3 regions of the Brevibacillus sp. B_LB10_24 genome follow, and region 2 is predicted to be linked to each of the others. Evidence: riboswitches for the same ligand, from Rfam matches in the RefSeq annotation. Region 2 holds a riboswitch; each other region holds the start of a gene.
What was found. Region 2 has a riboswitch for cobalamin ahead of ACI7RC_RS07160 (ABC transporter substrate-binding protein). Riboswitches for the same ligand answer to the same signal wherever they lie in the genome.
Positions count from the first base shown of each region.

Region 1: it holds a riboswitch for cobalamin, as region 2 does, so the genes downstream of both, nrdI (class Ib ribonucleoside-diphosphate reductase assembly flavoprotein NrdI) here and ACI7RC_RS07160 (ABC transporter substrate-binding protein) in region 2, are expected to answer to the same signal.
Region 3: it holds a riboswitch for cobalamin, as region 2 does, so the genes downstream of both, ACI7RC_RS18540 (energy-coupling factor ABC transporter permease) here and ACI7RC_RS07160 (ABC transporter substrate-binding protein) in region 2, are expected to answer to the same signal.

Region 1 is NZ_JBJQOQ010000009.1:18,112-22,304, forward strand. Features, by position in the region: gene nrdE (class 1b ribonucleoside-diphosphate reductase subunit alpha) at 1-1,407, opposite strand, end outside; gene nrdI (class Ib ribonucleoside-diphosphate reductase assembly flavoprotein NrdI) at 1,394-1,753, opposite strand; cobalamin riboswitch at 1,914-2,111, opposite strand; gene ACI7RC_RS10510 (hypothetical protein) at 2,203-2,448, shown strand; gene nhaC (Na+/H+ antiporter NhaC) at 2,527-3,969, opposite strand; gene ACI7RC_RS10520 (aspartate aminotransferase family protein) at 4,019-4,193, opposite strand, start outside.
Region 2 is NZ_JBJQOQ010000005.1:95,038-99,230, reverse strand. Features, by position in the region: gene ACI7RC_RS07175 (CaiB/BaiF CoA transferase family protein) at 1-298, shown strand, start outside; gene ACI7RC_RS07170 (enoyl-CoA hydratase/isomerase family protein) at 321-1,145, shown strand; gene ACI7RC_RS07165 (MBL fold metallo-hydrolase) at 1,158-2,105, shown strand; cobalamin riboswitch at 2,193-2,403, shown strand; gene ACI7RC_RS07160 (ABC transporter substrate-binding protein) at 2,576-3,550, shown strand; gene ACI7RC_RS07155 (FecCD family ABC transporter permease) at 3,552-4,193, shown strand, end outside.
Region 3 is NZ_JBJQOQ010000022.1:36,887-41,079, forward strand. Features, by position in the region: gene ACI7RC_RS18530 (DMT family transporter) at 1-268, opposite strand, end outside; gene pdxR (MocR-like pyridoxine biosynthesis transcription factor PdxR) at 386-1,870, shown strand; cobalamin riboswitch at 1,949-2,151, shown strand; gene ACI7RC_RS18540 (energy-coupling factor ABC transporter permease) at 2,302-3,054, shown strand; gene ACI7RC_RS18545 (energy-coupling factor ABC transporter substrate-binding protein) at 3,058-3,369, shown strand; gene cbiQ (cobalt ECF transporter T component CbiQ) at 3,353-4,147, shown strand; gene ACI7RC_RS18555 (energy-coupling factor ABC transporter ATP-binding protein) at 4,152-4,193, shown strand, end outside.

The DNA.
Region 1 (4,193 bases), on a different contig from region 2:
CTGCTTCGCCAGGTAGCCGTTCAGATTCATCGCGCCAAGTCCGACGGAGTGCAGCTCGCGATTGGCTTTTTGCACCCCCGGCGCGTTTTCGATCCGGGTCGTGTCGCTCACTGCCGTCAATGCCTCGATGCCTTCGTGCACCGACTCCCGCAGCTTCTTTTGCTCCATCACATTGGCGATGTTGAGCGAGGCCAGGTTGCAGCTGATGTCGCGGCGGATGATGTCTTCCAGTCCGTAATCGTTGATCGTCGAGGTCTCCTGCAGTTGAAAGATTTCCGTGCAGAGGTTGGACATCTTGATCGACCCGATCTCTTTCAAGGCGTGTGCCTTGTTGGCGTTCGACTTGTTCATGATGTACGGGTAGCCCGATTCCAGCTGGATCATCGCGATCTTGGTCAGCATCTCGCGGGCGCTCATCACGGTTTTCTTCTTGACCCGCTCGTTGGCCAGCAGTTCATCGTACATCTGGTCGAGGTCAAGGTCGTCCAGGTGCTGTCCGTATTCCCGGTAGACAGAGTAAGGCGCAAACACGGTGAGCGGCTTGTCCTGCGCCGCCAGCTGGTAAAACTTGTCCGGCACGATCAGGCCGATCGACAGCGTCTTGATCCGCGATTTTTCGTCGGCGTTGATTTTTTTGCTGTCCAAAAACTCGATGACGTCCCAACCGAAGATGTTGTAATAGGCCGCCCCTGATCCCTTCCGCTGCCCCATCTGGTCGGCGTAGGAAAACGCGTCCTCCATCAGCTTGAGGACCGGCATAATCCCCTTCGCCGCGCCTTCCACCCCTTTGATCGGCTCGCCGCGGCCGCGCAGTTTGGAGAGGTTGACGGCGACGCCGCCGCCGATTTTGGAGAGCTGCATGCAGGTGCCTAATATGTAATTGATCGAGTTGAGCGAATCGTCCATCTCCAGCAGAAAGCACGATACCATCTCTCCCCGGCGGCTTTTCCCGGCGTTGAGAAACGTTGGCGTAGCCGGCTGGAGGCGCTGTTCGATCATCGCTTGAGCCAGACGTTTGGCCCGCTCAAAATCTCCCTCTCCGAGCGAAAGAGCGACGATCGCCACCCGGTCGGGGTACTGTTCCAGGTACATCGACTTGTCATCTGTCTTCAGCGCGTAGTCTTTGTAAAACTTCGACGCCGCCATGTAGGAGGAAAACTGGAACCCGTAGCTGTGAACGGTGCGGAAGATCTCTTCCACCTGCTCCGGGGTGTACCGCTCGTATACATTTTCGTAGTACTGATGGTCGATCATGTAGTCCATTCTCGCTTTGACGCTGTCAAACTGCATCGTGTTCGCGCGGACTTCCTCCATGAATACTTCGACCGCTTCCCGATCTTTGTCCAATTGGAAAAATCCGTCACTGCCACGCTGCATCAATTGGTTGTTCAGTTCAATGTGCCGCAATCCCTGCCACCTCTTTCACAAAATACTCCACATCGCGACTGGTCCCCGACAGTTCGAATTTGGAAATAACCGGAACCTTGTACTGATCGGCTATCGCATCCGCGCTCTTGGCAAAATTTCCGCCCCAGTTGCGGTTCCCGCTGGCCGAAACTCCCCGCAGCATGGCGTGATTTCGCTGCAAAAAAGCTTTTACCGTCTCCGGCACCTGGCCAAATCCCGTCGTATAGGTAATGAGTACGAACGGCTCTTCCAGCGTCATTTTGGCGTCGATTTGCACGCTTCGCACATTTGCCTTGGTTACAAATCTTCGCACGTTTCCCGTCTTCGAATCATAGGCGACCAGCATGTCCCTCAATCCTTCCCTTATGTACTGCTGTTTGTTGCAGAAAAAGCAAAGCGCATCCGACGACTAGCAGGAGGTCGGATGCGCGTAAAAATCCACAGGATGCACGGGCCTACGGCTTGCAGGCCAGCTGCGCGAACCCTTCCCTATCTCCCGTAGGTACCAGAGTGCAGACGAACAGGCAGGTCTCCTGGCTCAAGGGTCATCGCTCCGTCCGCCTTCCCGATCGCGGCGATCAGTGGCACCTTGGAACGGAACTTCCCTATTACAGTGGCGGGACCGCGCCGGAATCGCACCGTGCTTCCCTTTTTAAGTCTCTGCCAAATATTGTTGGCAAGACACCTGTCCGTATCAATATGTAGATGACTTTATTTACCTTACAACAAGATGTTGAGGGTGTCAATACTTGGCACGCTGTTTGGAGGGGAGGATTGCACTTTGGGAGAGAGATGATGCGTTCTTTGGCTTTGGTGAACATTGTGGTCCGGAAGAAAAAAATGGGCTCGCTCGTTCGCGGCACGCCAGCGGGGAAGCTGGGGGTGGCCGTCTCCACTACAAAAAGCGGCACGTCGACCAAAAAGGACTGTAGGTATTTCAACGTAGGATTTGGTCGACAAGCGTGTGCCGCTTTTTTCCGTTACGACTGGGTAGGCGTGCCAAGGCCTGCGCTCGCTCCATTTTTTTCTTCCGTCTCGTAGCCTTAGTGTTATAGATGCGTAAAGACGCCGCTTACTCCCGTTGGCAGATGTGGGAGATAAGCGGCGCTTGAGATATTGTTACGTAGATTCCACCTGGACCGCCGGGGTGATTGTGGCGGAGTCGGCGGGGTTTGCTTTCGGTTCGTACGCGATTTTGATCCCGAGAAAGCCGTAGATGATTGCGATGATGGGGCTGAGGATGCTGAAAAAGGCAAATGGCGCGTACGTGAAAGCGTGGACTCCTAGGGTGGCGAACATGAATGCTCCGCAGGTGTTCCAGGGGAACAGCGGTGAGGTGACGGAGCCGCCGTCTTCGACCGTTCGGGAGAGGTTTTTCAGCTGCAGTCCCCGTTTTTTGTATTCGGATGCGTACATGCGGGCGGGAAAAATGATCGCCAGGTAGGCATCGCATGCGAGGAAATTGGTCGTGACACTCGTCCCGACGGTCGTGGCGATCAGGCTGCCGGTCGACCTGACACGCTTTAGGATGGCGTTGACGATGGATTCCAGGATTCGCGTCGTTTCCAGGATTCCTCCGTAAGCCATGGCAATCATGATCAGGGCGATCGTCCAAAACATCGATTCAATGCCGCCGTTGTTTAACAGGCTGTCGATCATTTCAATTCCCGTCTCAGCGGTATGTCCGTAGTACAGGGTATTTAAGGCCTCCTTCAGGGAAGCGCCCTGCACGACCGCAGTACAGATCGTGCCGAGTACCGTTCCGATCACCAAGCCGGGAATCGCAGGCATTTTAAACACCAGCATGACGATGACCGTCAGAGGAACGAGCAAAATCCACGGGCTGATGACAAAAAGTTCGCGCAGCTGCCCTTGCAGGATCATCACTTGCTCGGCATTGTCGCTTGCATGGTCCAACGTAAATCCGATAATCGTGTACAGGATCAGCGCGATGGTAATCGCCGGAACGGTCGTAAACATCAGATGCTTGATATGTTCAAACAGGTCGATCCCGGTGACGCCCGCAGCCAGGTTCGTCATTTCCGACAGGGGAGACACCTTGTCGCCGAAATAGCAGCCGGACACGACGGCACCGGCGGCCAGGGCGATCGGAATCCCCAATCCTTCGGCCATGCCCATAATCGCGATCCCGATGGTTCCAGCCGAGGTCCAGGCATTCCCCGACGCCACCGATACCAGCATGCAGATGGCGCAGGCGGCGACGAGGAAATACGTCGGAGATAAGACCTCCAAACCGTAGTAGATCATGGTCGGCACGATCCCTCCGGCGGTCCAGGAGCCGATCAGGGCGCCGATGATCATCAGGATCAGAATCGCCTGCAGCGGCAGGGTGATCGTTTTCAGCATGCCTTTTTCAATCTCTTTCCACGAGTGTCCCAGACACAAGCCCACGATTGTCGCGACGATCGCACTCGCCAAAAGCGGAATATGCGGGTCCAGCTCCAGGACGAAGATGCCGACGAACAGCGATACGATCATAAACGCGATCGGGATCAGCCCCACCCATACCGGCGGGACTTTTCTGGGTTCAATGTCCTCCATCTCATCAACCCCCTTCGAATGTTATCGCTTGCAGTTCTCCTTGGCGTGACTAATCGAGCAGCGATTCTACGCTTTCGCGAAAGACCTTCGTGTGCGTATCGACGTCCTCCGCCTTGGTTTGCGATGAGATGAGGGCCATGTTGTGAAACGGCGTCATTAAAATCCCGCGATTGAGCGCATACAAGTGCATGTAACGATCCAGTTCGAAATCTACCGCTGCGGCT
Region 2 (4,193 bases):
GTCGCAGTTTTCCCACAAAGTGGATTGCTGCCTGACTCCCGTGCTGGAAATCGGCGAAGTCATACAGCATCCTCACGTGCAGGCAAAAGTCTTGGCGTTTGTACGGCACACACAGCGATGGGGGGATTTGATTCAGACGGATACCTCTGCGGGCGGCTATGATCCGGGGCGGAGCACGTCCGGCATGGCTTTTGCACCGCCGCCCGCAGCAGGTGAACATACCGAAGAAGTTTTTCGATCTGTCTTGTCTGTCGCCTCGGAACAGATGACAGACTGGAAAAGGCGCGGCATGATCTGAACCAGCGAATGGAGGGGGTACAATGGAGAGTCAATCTGTTTTGCTTGAGCGAAAAGGCGGGGTAGCGGTAATCACGTTCAACCGCCCCGACAACCGAAACGCCCTGTCGCGGGCATTGGTAGACGAATTTCGCGCCTCCCTGGAGGAAGTGCGGACGGACGCCCGGATTCGCAGCCTGATTGTGACGGGGAGCGGCCCGGCTTTTTGCGCCGGCGGCGACATCAAGGGATTTCCCGGCCAGGGCGCAAGCCAAGGCAGCAGTCCGAGCGGGGCGGAGGCAAGGCGGTATATGCAGGAGGCGCATCGGCTGCTGCTCGATCTCGTCTCCTTGGAAAAGCCCGTCATTGCAGCGGTCAACGGCTATGCAGTCGGAGCCGGTTTTAACCTGGCCCTGGCCTGTGATTTGCTGATCGCCTCGGAAAATGCTTCATTTGGACAAGTTTTTGCTAAAATAGGATTGGTGCCGGATTACGGTGGAATTTTCTTCCTGCCAAGATTGGTAGGGCTGCAACGGGCCAAGGAGCTGATGTTCTCCGGCCGGATGATTACTGCCCGGGAGGCACAGGCGTACGGGATTGTGCTGGAAGTGACGACGGCAGATGCGCTCTTGCCGAGAGCCGAAGAAATGGCGGCTTCCCTGGCGCAGGGTCCCAGTGCCGCCATCGGGATGGCCAAGTCCATCTTGAACCGCAGCAGCGAGATGACGTTGGAACAGGTTCTGCAAGCTGAAGCGATGGCACAGGGACTGGCCTTCACTACGCAAGATTATCTGGAGGGAGTCCGGGCCTTTCGGGAAAAGCGGCCGCCGGCATTTACCGGAGAGCAGGAGCGAAGAGACGAAGAATGAGGTGAGGCAAGGATGAGCGATAACCAACCAATTGATCTAGGAAATGATGTGTTTCTCATTGACGGGTTTGATCTCGGCCTGGCTGGCAGGACCGGAACCTATGTCCTCCGGGAACCGGAGCTGACGATTATCGAGACGAGTGCCAGCCCGTCGGTTCCTTACATCTTGAAGGGGCTGCTTGAACTGGGGCTGCGGCCGGAAGAGATCAGATACATTATCGTGACGCATATACACCTGGACCACGCCGGGGGAGTGGGACTGCTGCTGCAGGAGTGCCCGGACGCTCAGGTGATTGTCCACCCGAAGGGAGCACGCCACCTCGCCAACCCGGAGCGGCTGATCCAGGGAGCCAGAGCGGTGTACAAGGAGAAATTCGACAGTCTGTTCGATCCGATCCTTCCGGTAGCGGAGGATCGGATCGTGGTGAAAGCAGACCGCGAATCGCTGAAGATCGGTCCAAACCGGACGCTCGAGTTTTTCGATACGCCGGGACACGCCAATCATCACTTTTCCATCTATGATCCGAAGAGCAACGGCATGTTTACCGGCGACACCTTTGGCATACGTTACCATCAGGTGGAAGACGCAGGTTGTACCTTGTATCTGCCTTCTACATCGCCTAACCAGTTTTTGCCGGAAGCGATGGAACGCTCGATCGATCTGATCAAAGACCTGCAGGTAGACCGCATCTACTTTGGCCACTACGGAATGACGACAGATGTCGATGACGCTTATCGTCAGATGAAGATTTGGCTGCCCATCTTCGTAGAGACAGCGAAGCAGCTTTCCGCACAAGGAAAGGGAGAGGGCGAAATAGCCTCTGCGCTGCTCTCTCGCGTGCGGGATCACCTGACCGGCCGCAGCGTCCCGCAAGACCATCCGGTTTACCAGGTGCTGCAGATCGATTTGGAAGTGTGCGCCATGGGTTTAGCCGATTACCTGTCAAAACAAGTGAAATAGACGGCGGATCGCCGTGAAGGTCGGCTGCGTCCGCTGCCAGCCGGCATAGACAAGTGGGTGCCGGAGTGATATAGTTACTTGTACAATCGCATATCGGAGGAAACAGGTGCTGAACGCTAAATTTTTAGCTTCGGCTTAATTGGGAAGTTCGGTTAAAAGCCGACACGGACCCGCCACTGTGGTGAGCACCGATGGCACACGCATCGGTAAGCTTTTGCTAGCATGTCACTGGTACTGCCGGGAAGACGGCAAAAGCTCGACTCTAAGTCAGGAGACCTGCCTGTTTCAGCGACACTGATGACCTACGCGGATTTAGGCTGGTGTTAGAGATCGGGCACGACCCTTGCAACGCTTGGAAATAGGTATGCGGCCAAGCATCTGATCAGGCAATGGCGAATGTTCAGCAAAGCATTTCTAACACGATTAGAAATGCTTTTTCTTGTTGGAAGAGGAGAAAGGGAGAGAAAATCATGCGCAAGATTATGCAAGCAAACGTTTTATGGTTCATCTGTTTGATGCTCAGCCTGACCTTGTTCGGCTGCTCAGCACCCGCAAACCAGTCACCGGCACCCGGCACTGACACTGCCCCGCAAGCTGTGCCGGAAACAACAGCGCCGGAATCGGAAACAACCTATCCGCTTTCATTGACCGATGGGACGAATACGTCTATCACCCTGGAACAGGAGCCCAAGCGGGTGATCACACTGGCTCCCAGCGAGACAGAGATCCTGTTTGCGATCGGGGCCGGGGACAAGGTGGTAGGTGTCGACCAATACAGCGATTACCCGGAAGAAGCGAAAAGCAAGGAGAAGGTGGGCGATATGAATACCAATGTCGAAGCAGTCATCGCCTTGCAGCCCGATCTGGTTGTCGCTTCCGCCAGCATGAATCAGAAGGCGATCGAGCAGCTGCGCTCTTATGACATCAAGGTCTACGCTTCCAGCCCGAAAACGGTTGACCAAGTGATCGAAAAAATAGAAACCGTCGGGAAAATCATGAATTTGCAGCAAAACGCCAAGCACGTGGCGGAAAAAATGCGGGCGGACAAGCAGAGCGTGGTCGATGCCGTGAAGGACGTGCCGAAAAAGAAAGTGTATCTCGAGTACAACCCTGGCTGGACGGTGGGGAAAGGCGAATTTTTGGATGAACTGATCTCGTTAGCCGGCGGGATCAACGTCGGCGGGGACAAGAGCGGTTGGTACGAGATCGATCCCGAGCACATCATTCAGGCCAATCCTGAAATCATCCTGTATCCGGAGGGGGAAGGAGCCGGCGATGTGATTCTGGACGGCATCAAAAAGCGTCCCGGTTGGGGACAGATCGACGCCGTGAAGAACAATCGCATGTTCTCTTTTGAGCAATCACCGGTCGTCCGCGTCGGTCCGCGTTTGACCGATGGGCTGAAAGAAATCGCCAAGGCGATCCATCCTGACCTGGTGAAATAAAATGAAGAGAAAACTTCTCCTGTACGGCGGAGGGGCCCTCGTGCTGCTGCTGCTCTCCGCCAGTATCAGCCTCTCGGTCGGCACGGCGAGCGTGCCGCTGGTGCAGGTTTGGAAAATCCTCCTGCATCAACTCCCGTTGGCGGATCAGTGGATCCAGCCCACCTGGACGACAGCGGAAGAGATGATCATTACACAGGTGAGGCTGTCGCGCGTCGTCCTGGCGATCCTGGTCGGCGCTTCGCTCGCCTTGGCGGGCTGCGGATTTCAAGGCGTGCTGCGCAATCCGCTGGCTGACCCTTACACGCTTGGCGTTGCTTCCGGGGCATCCGTAGGAGCGGCGTTCCTCATCCTGTTCGGGCTGCAGGCCATCCTCGGCCAGTGGACGGTTCCGATCGCCGCGTTTGTGACCGGTTCGGTGACGCTGTTCGTCGTTTTTTCACTGGCGAGCTCGCAAGGAAAGATGAGGGTGGAGACGCTGATCCTGTCCGGGGTCGTGCTGCAGGCATTTCTCGGATCGCTCGTCTCCTTCATGGTTTCGCTGTCAAACAACGTGGTCAATGAGATTTTGTTTTGGCTGATGGGAAGCTTGTCGATGCGCAACTGGGATTTTTCCCTGGTGCTGCTGCCGTATTTGGCGATCGGA
Region 3 (4,193 bases), on a different contig from region 2:
CCGAGGAGATGTACTGTTCGGCCCAGTAGAGTGCGGCAAAGGGAATCAGGGTCATGCATACGCCCAGGTAGATCAGATCCAACATGTTCCTGCGGGTAAACCGGAGAGATGATTTCTTCAGGTACAGGAACGCGATGATCAGGACTCCTGCTGTACCGAAACGGATGGCAGCAAACAGAAAGGGAGAAAATCCGGCATCAATGCCTGCTTTGATGGCATAAAAGGTTGTTCCGTAAATCAAACACATAAGCAGATAGCTATAAATCATTTTATCCATATCCCCTTTTCCAACCCGGAGTGTTATAATCTTTAGAAAAAACATACAGCAGTGATATACATAACAGTCAACAGTGATACATAACACTTCCGGAAGAGGGGAGAACGCATGCAGATCAACCTTACGCGCCAGTCCGGAGTCCCCCTGGTCAGGCAAATCTATCAGGAAATCTCCGAGCGCATTCGTTTCGGATCGTTAGAGGAAGGGACTCCTTTGCCCTCCATTCGCAGCTTGTCCAGACAGTGTGATGTCAGCTTTATGACTGTCGTTGAGGCGTATCGGCTGCTGGAAGAAGCAGGGCTGATCGAACGGATCCAAGGCAGAGGTACATTTGTTGGAAAGGCGAAGAACGAGGTTGGGGACACTGGGCAACCCAATAAGGTTTCCTGTTATGAGTGGCAGCATGCTGTTGCGGATTACCTGCCGCGGGCTCAGGTTTGGCAGAGTATGCAGGCAGAGCCTGAAAACGGTTTTTCTTTTTCGATTACCTCGCTTCATCCCGAACTGGTTCCGCTGGCAGAGTTGACATCAGCCGTCCAGAATGCGCTCCGTGATGATCCAACAGTCTTGTTCAAGTACGGACCAGTGCAGGGGGATGGTTTGTTTCGCAAGGCATATGCCGAATACGCCAAGAACTTCCGCCTCAACTTACACCCGGAAGAACTGATCGTCACCAACGGGGCCCAGCAGGGGATTGACCAGGTGGCCCGCAGCTTTATCGGGCCTGGTGACGTCGTTGTGACAGAAGTGCCTACCTATAGCGCTGCCATCGACGTGTTTCGAGCGAGAGGAGCGACCGTTCTGTCTGTTCCGGTCGATGAGGAGGGGATGCGGGTCGACCTGTTGGCTTCCCTTTGCGACCAGTATCCGCCAAAATTGATCTACACGATGCCCACGTACCAGAATCCGACCGGAGCCCTCATGAGCCAGCGTCGGCGTACCCAGCTGCTCGATCTTGCGCAGAGCTATCGCAGCATCATTTTGGAGGACGATCTCTGGAGTGAAATCTACTTTGGCAAAGCCCCGCCACCGCCGATAAAAAGCATGGATGAGCACGGGCATGTCATCTATTTGAAAAGCTTTAGCAAAATACTGGCCCCTGGATGCCGAGTGGCTGTTCTTGCCGCCAACGGCAGATTCCTCAACCGTTTGATGGTTGCGAAGGCAGCGGCAGACTGGGGGAGTCCGCTTCTGACACAGCGGGCGATCCTCTCCTTTATGCAGTCTTTCTCTATGGAAAAACACGTGAAGCAGTTGCGGCAACGTCTGCTCGGCAGGAGAGATCTCGCCCTGTCCGTCTTAGAGCAGCACGCTCCGGCAGGAGTGCGCTGGACCGTGCCGCAAGGTGGATGCAATATCTGGATCACACTTCCTCCCTGGCTGCGTGCCGAAGAACTGGTCGTTCCGGCGTCTCGCGAAAAGATCAACTTTCTCCCCGGGTGGGTCTGTTACCCGGGTGAACCGGAGTTTCACCATCTGAGAATCTGTTTTTCCAGCATGAGTGAGGATGAGCTGAGACAGGGGATGCTCGGATTATGCAGGATCTTTCAGGAATCGATCGAGGCGCCATTGGAGAAACCTCCAGTCGTCTGACCCTCAGCCATCAAATAAAAAGAGATTGACAACAGGTGGAAACTATTACTATCATGAATATAATTTCTATCGAAAAAATGCATATGGAACGTTCAAGGTGTTGACCGATTCTTCTGCTTGAATCGGCAACTTAATAGGGAAGTCCGGTGAAAGTCCGGCACGGTCCCGCCACTGTAACAGGGAGCATAACGCTTACACAACCCACTGTTCTTGAAGAATGGGAAGGGCGCGTTTATGCGATGAACTGGAGTCAGGAGACCTGCCTTGAAATCGACATCGTCAAACTCACGAGGATGAGGGAGGTGTACATAGTTTGAACAGCCGTCTAGGGTTAGCCGGGCGACTTGTCAGGTGATGGAGCATCTTCGGAGTATTCTCTGAAGGTGCTTTTTTGATTGGGGAAAAACAGAGTCTCAAGAGGGAGTATATTCATGAAACGGAAATTATTCGTTCCAATGGGAATTGTCGCGCTGGTGCTGTATTTGTCATTTAACACGCCGCAGACTGCACATGCCATGCATATCATGGAGGGTTTTTTGCCGGTTGGCTGGGCTGTCTTTTGGTGGGTCTTGTTTATTCCGTTTTTTCTCTTGGGCCTGCGGGAGATTCAGCGTACGACGAAGGCGAATCCCGAAACAAAGCTGCTGCTCGGACTGGTCGGGGCGTTTGCATTCGTGCTGTCCGCCTTAAAGCTGCCATCTGTGACCGGGAGCAGCTCGCATCCGACCGGAACCGGCCTGGGGGCTGTGTTGTTTGGCCCGCTGACGATGGGGGTATTGGGCAGCCTCGTCCTGCTGTTTCAGGCGCTGCTGCTTGCTCACGGCGGATTGACGACGCTCGGGGCCAATGCCATTTCGATGGCGATCGTAGGGCCATTTGTCGCATACGGCGTGTATCGGCTGCTGTCACGCGGCGGCAAGCGGCAAAAACTGGCTGTCTTTGCCGCAGCGGCACTGGCTGACTTGTCGACGTACCTGGTCACGTCGCTGCAGCTTGCACTGGCGTTTCCCGCAGAATCAGGTGGAATTCTCGCTTCCTTTGTAAAGTTTGCCGGGATTTTTGCCCTGACACAGGTGCCGCTCGCCATTAGCGAAGGGCTGCTGACCGTCCTGGTGTGGAATTGGCTGCATACCTACAATCGGACTGAGTTGGAACAACTTCTGGCCGCAAAGCGAGGTGTGTAAAGGATGGGCAAATCGAATCGCTACCTTACCATCGCGATTTTGGTCGCGGTGATCTTGTTGGCAGTCCTCCCGCTGGCATTTATTCACGGGTCGGAGTTTGGCGGGTCAGACGATGCGGCTGAAGAGGCGGTTGGGGAACTTGCACCCGATTACGAGCCGTGGTTTGAGCCGATTTTTGAGCCGCCGGGTTCGGAGACGGAGAGTTTGTTGTTCGCTCTGCAGGCGGCGATCGGCGCAGGTGTAGTCGGTTACGCCTTCGGTTTCTTCCGGGGCCGGTCGGCAAAAAAAGGACAGGCGCATGAAGATTCCGTTTGATTCGTACGCCTATACGAATCGGCTGCGGCAGCTTCCGCCAGATCAGAAGCTGCTGTTCGCCGCCTCCCTGCTGGCGATCGCGCTGTTCGCTCACTGGCAGGTGCATTTGCTTATTTTTGCCTGGTCGAGTCTCTGGATCGTGAGGTATGCGGGGATTCCCTGGCGAACTTATTTGCGGCTGCTGCTGCTCCCAATCGCCTTCATGCTGATGAGCTTGCCGCCGCTTTGCCTGGAAGCTGCCAGCGGCGAAGGTGCTGGCAGCGCAGTGGCAAATGCCGTGGCTGCCATACCGGTGGCAGGCAGTTATGTGTACCTGAGCCCGAGCGGCCTACTGCGGGCGTTTACGGTCCTGACCCGGGCGCTTGCGTCCGTTGCCTGTCTGTATTTTCTCCTCTTTACCGTGCCGCTAGGGCAGCTCTTGCAGGTGCTGAGAAGGCTAGGGATGCCCGTGGTCCTGGTCGAGCTGTTGTCGATTATGTACCGCTTCGTCTTTGTCTTGCTGGAGGTGGCTGGACAGCTTTGGGTGGCACAGCAGGCAAGAGGAGGGCACAGCGGCTTTCGCCAAACGCTAAAAGATGTGGCAAAACTGGCAGTTACCCTGTTTGGCCGGACGTGGCAGCGGTACCGGCAGTTGTTGGTCGGTTTGACGGCCAGAGGGTTTTCGGGCGAGATCCGGGTGGTATCGACTGCCCGTTTTGTGCGATCAAAACGATATCTGTCCGAAGCGGTTCTGGGATGTCTCACACTGATCGCTTTGGAGTGGTTGACGAGGAGGTGAAGCCTTGGATTGGCTGATAGAATTTCATGATATACATTTTACCTAC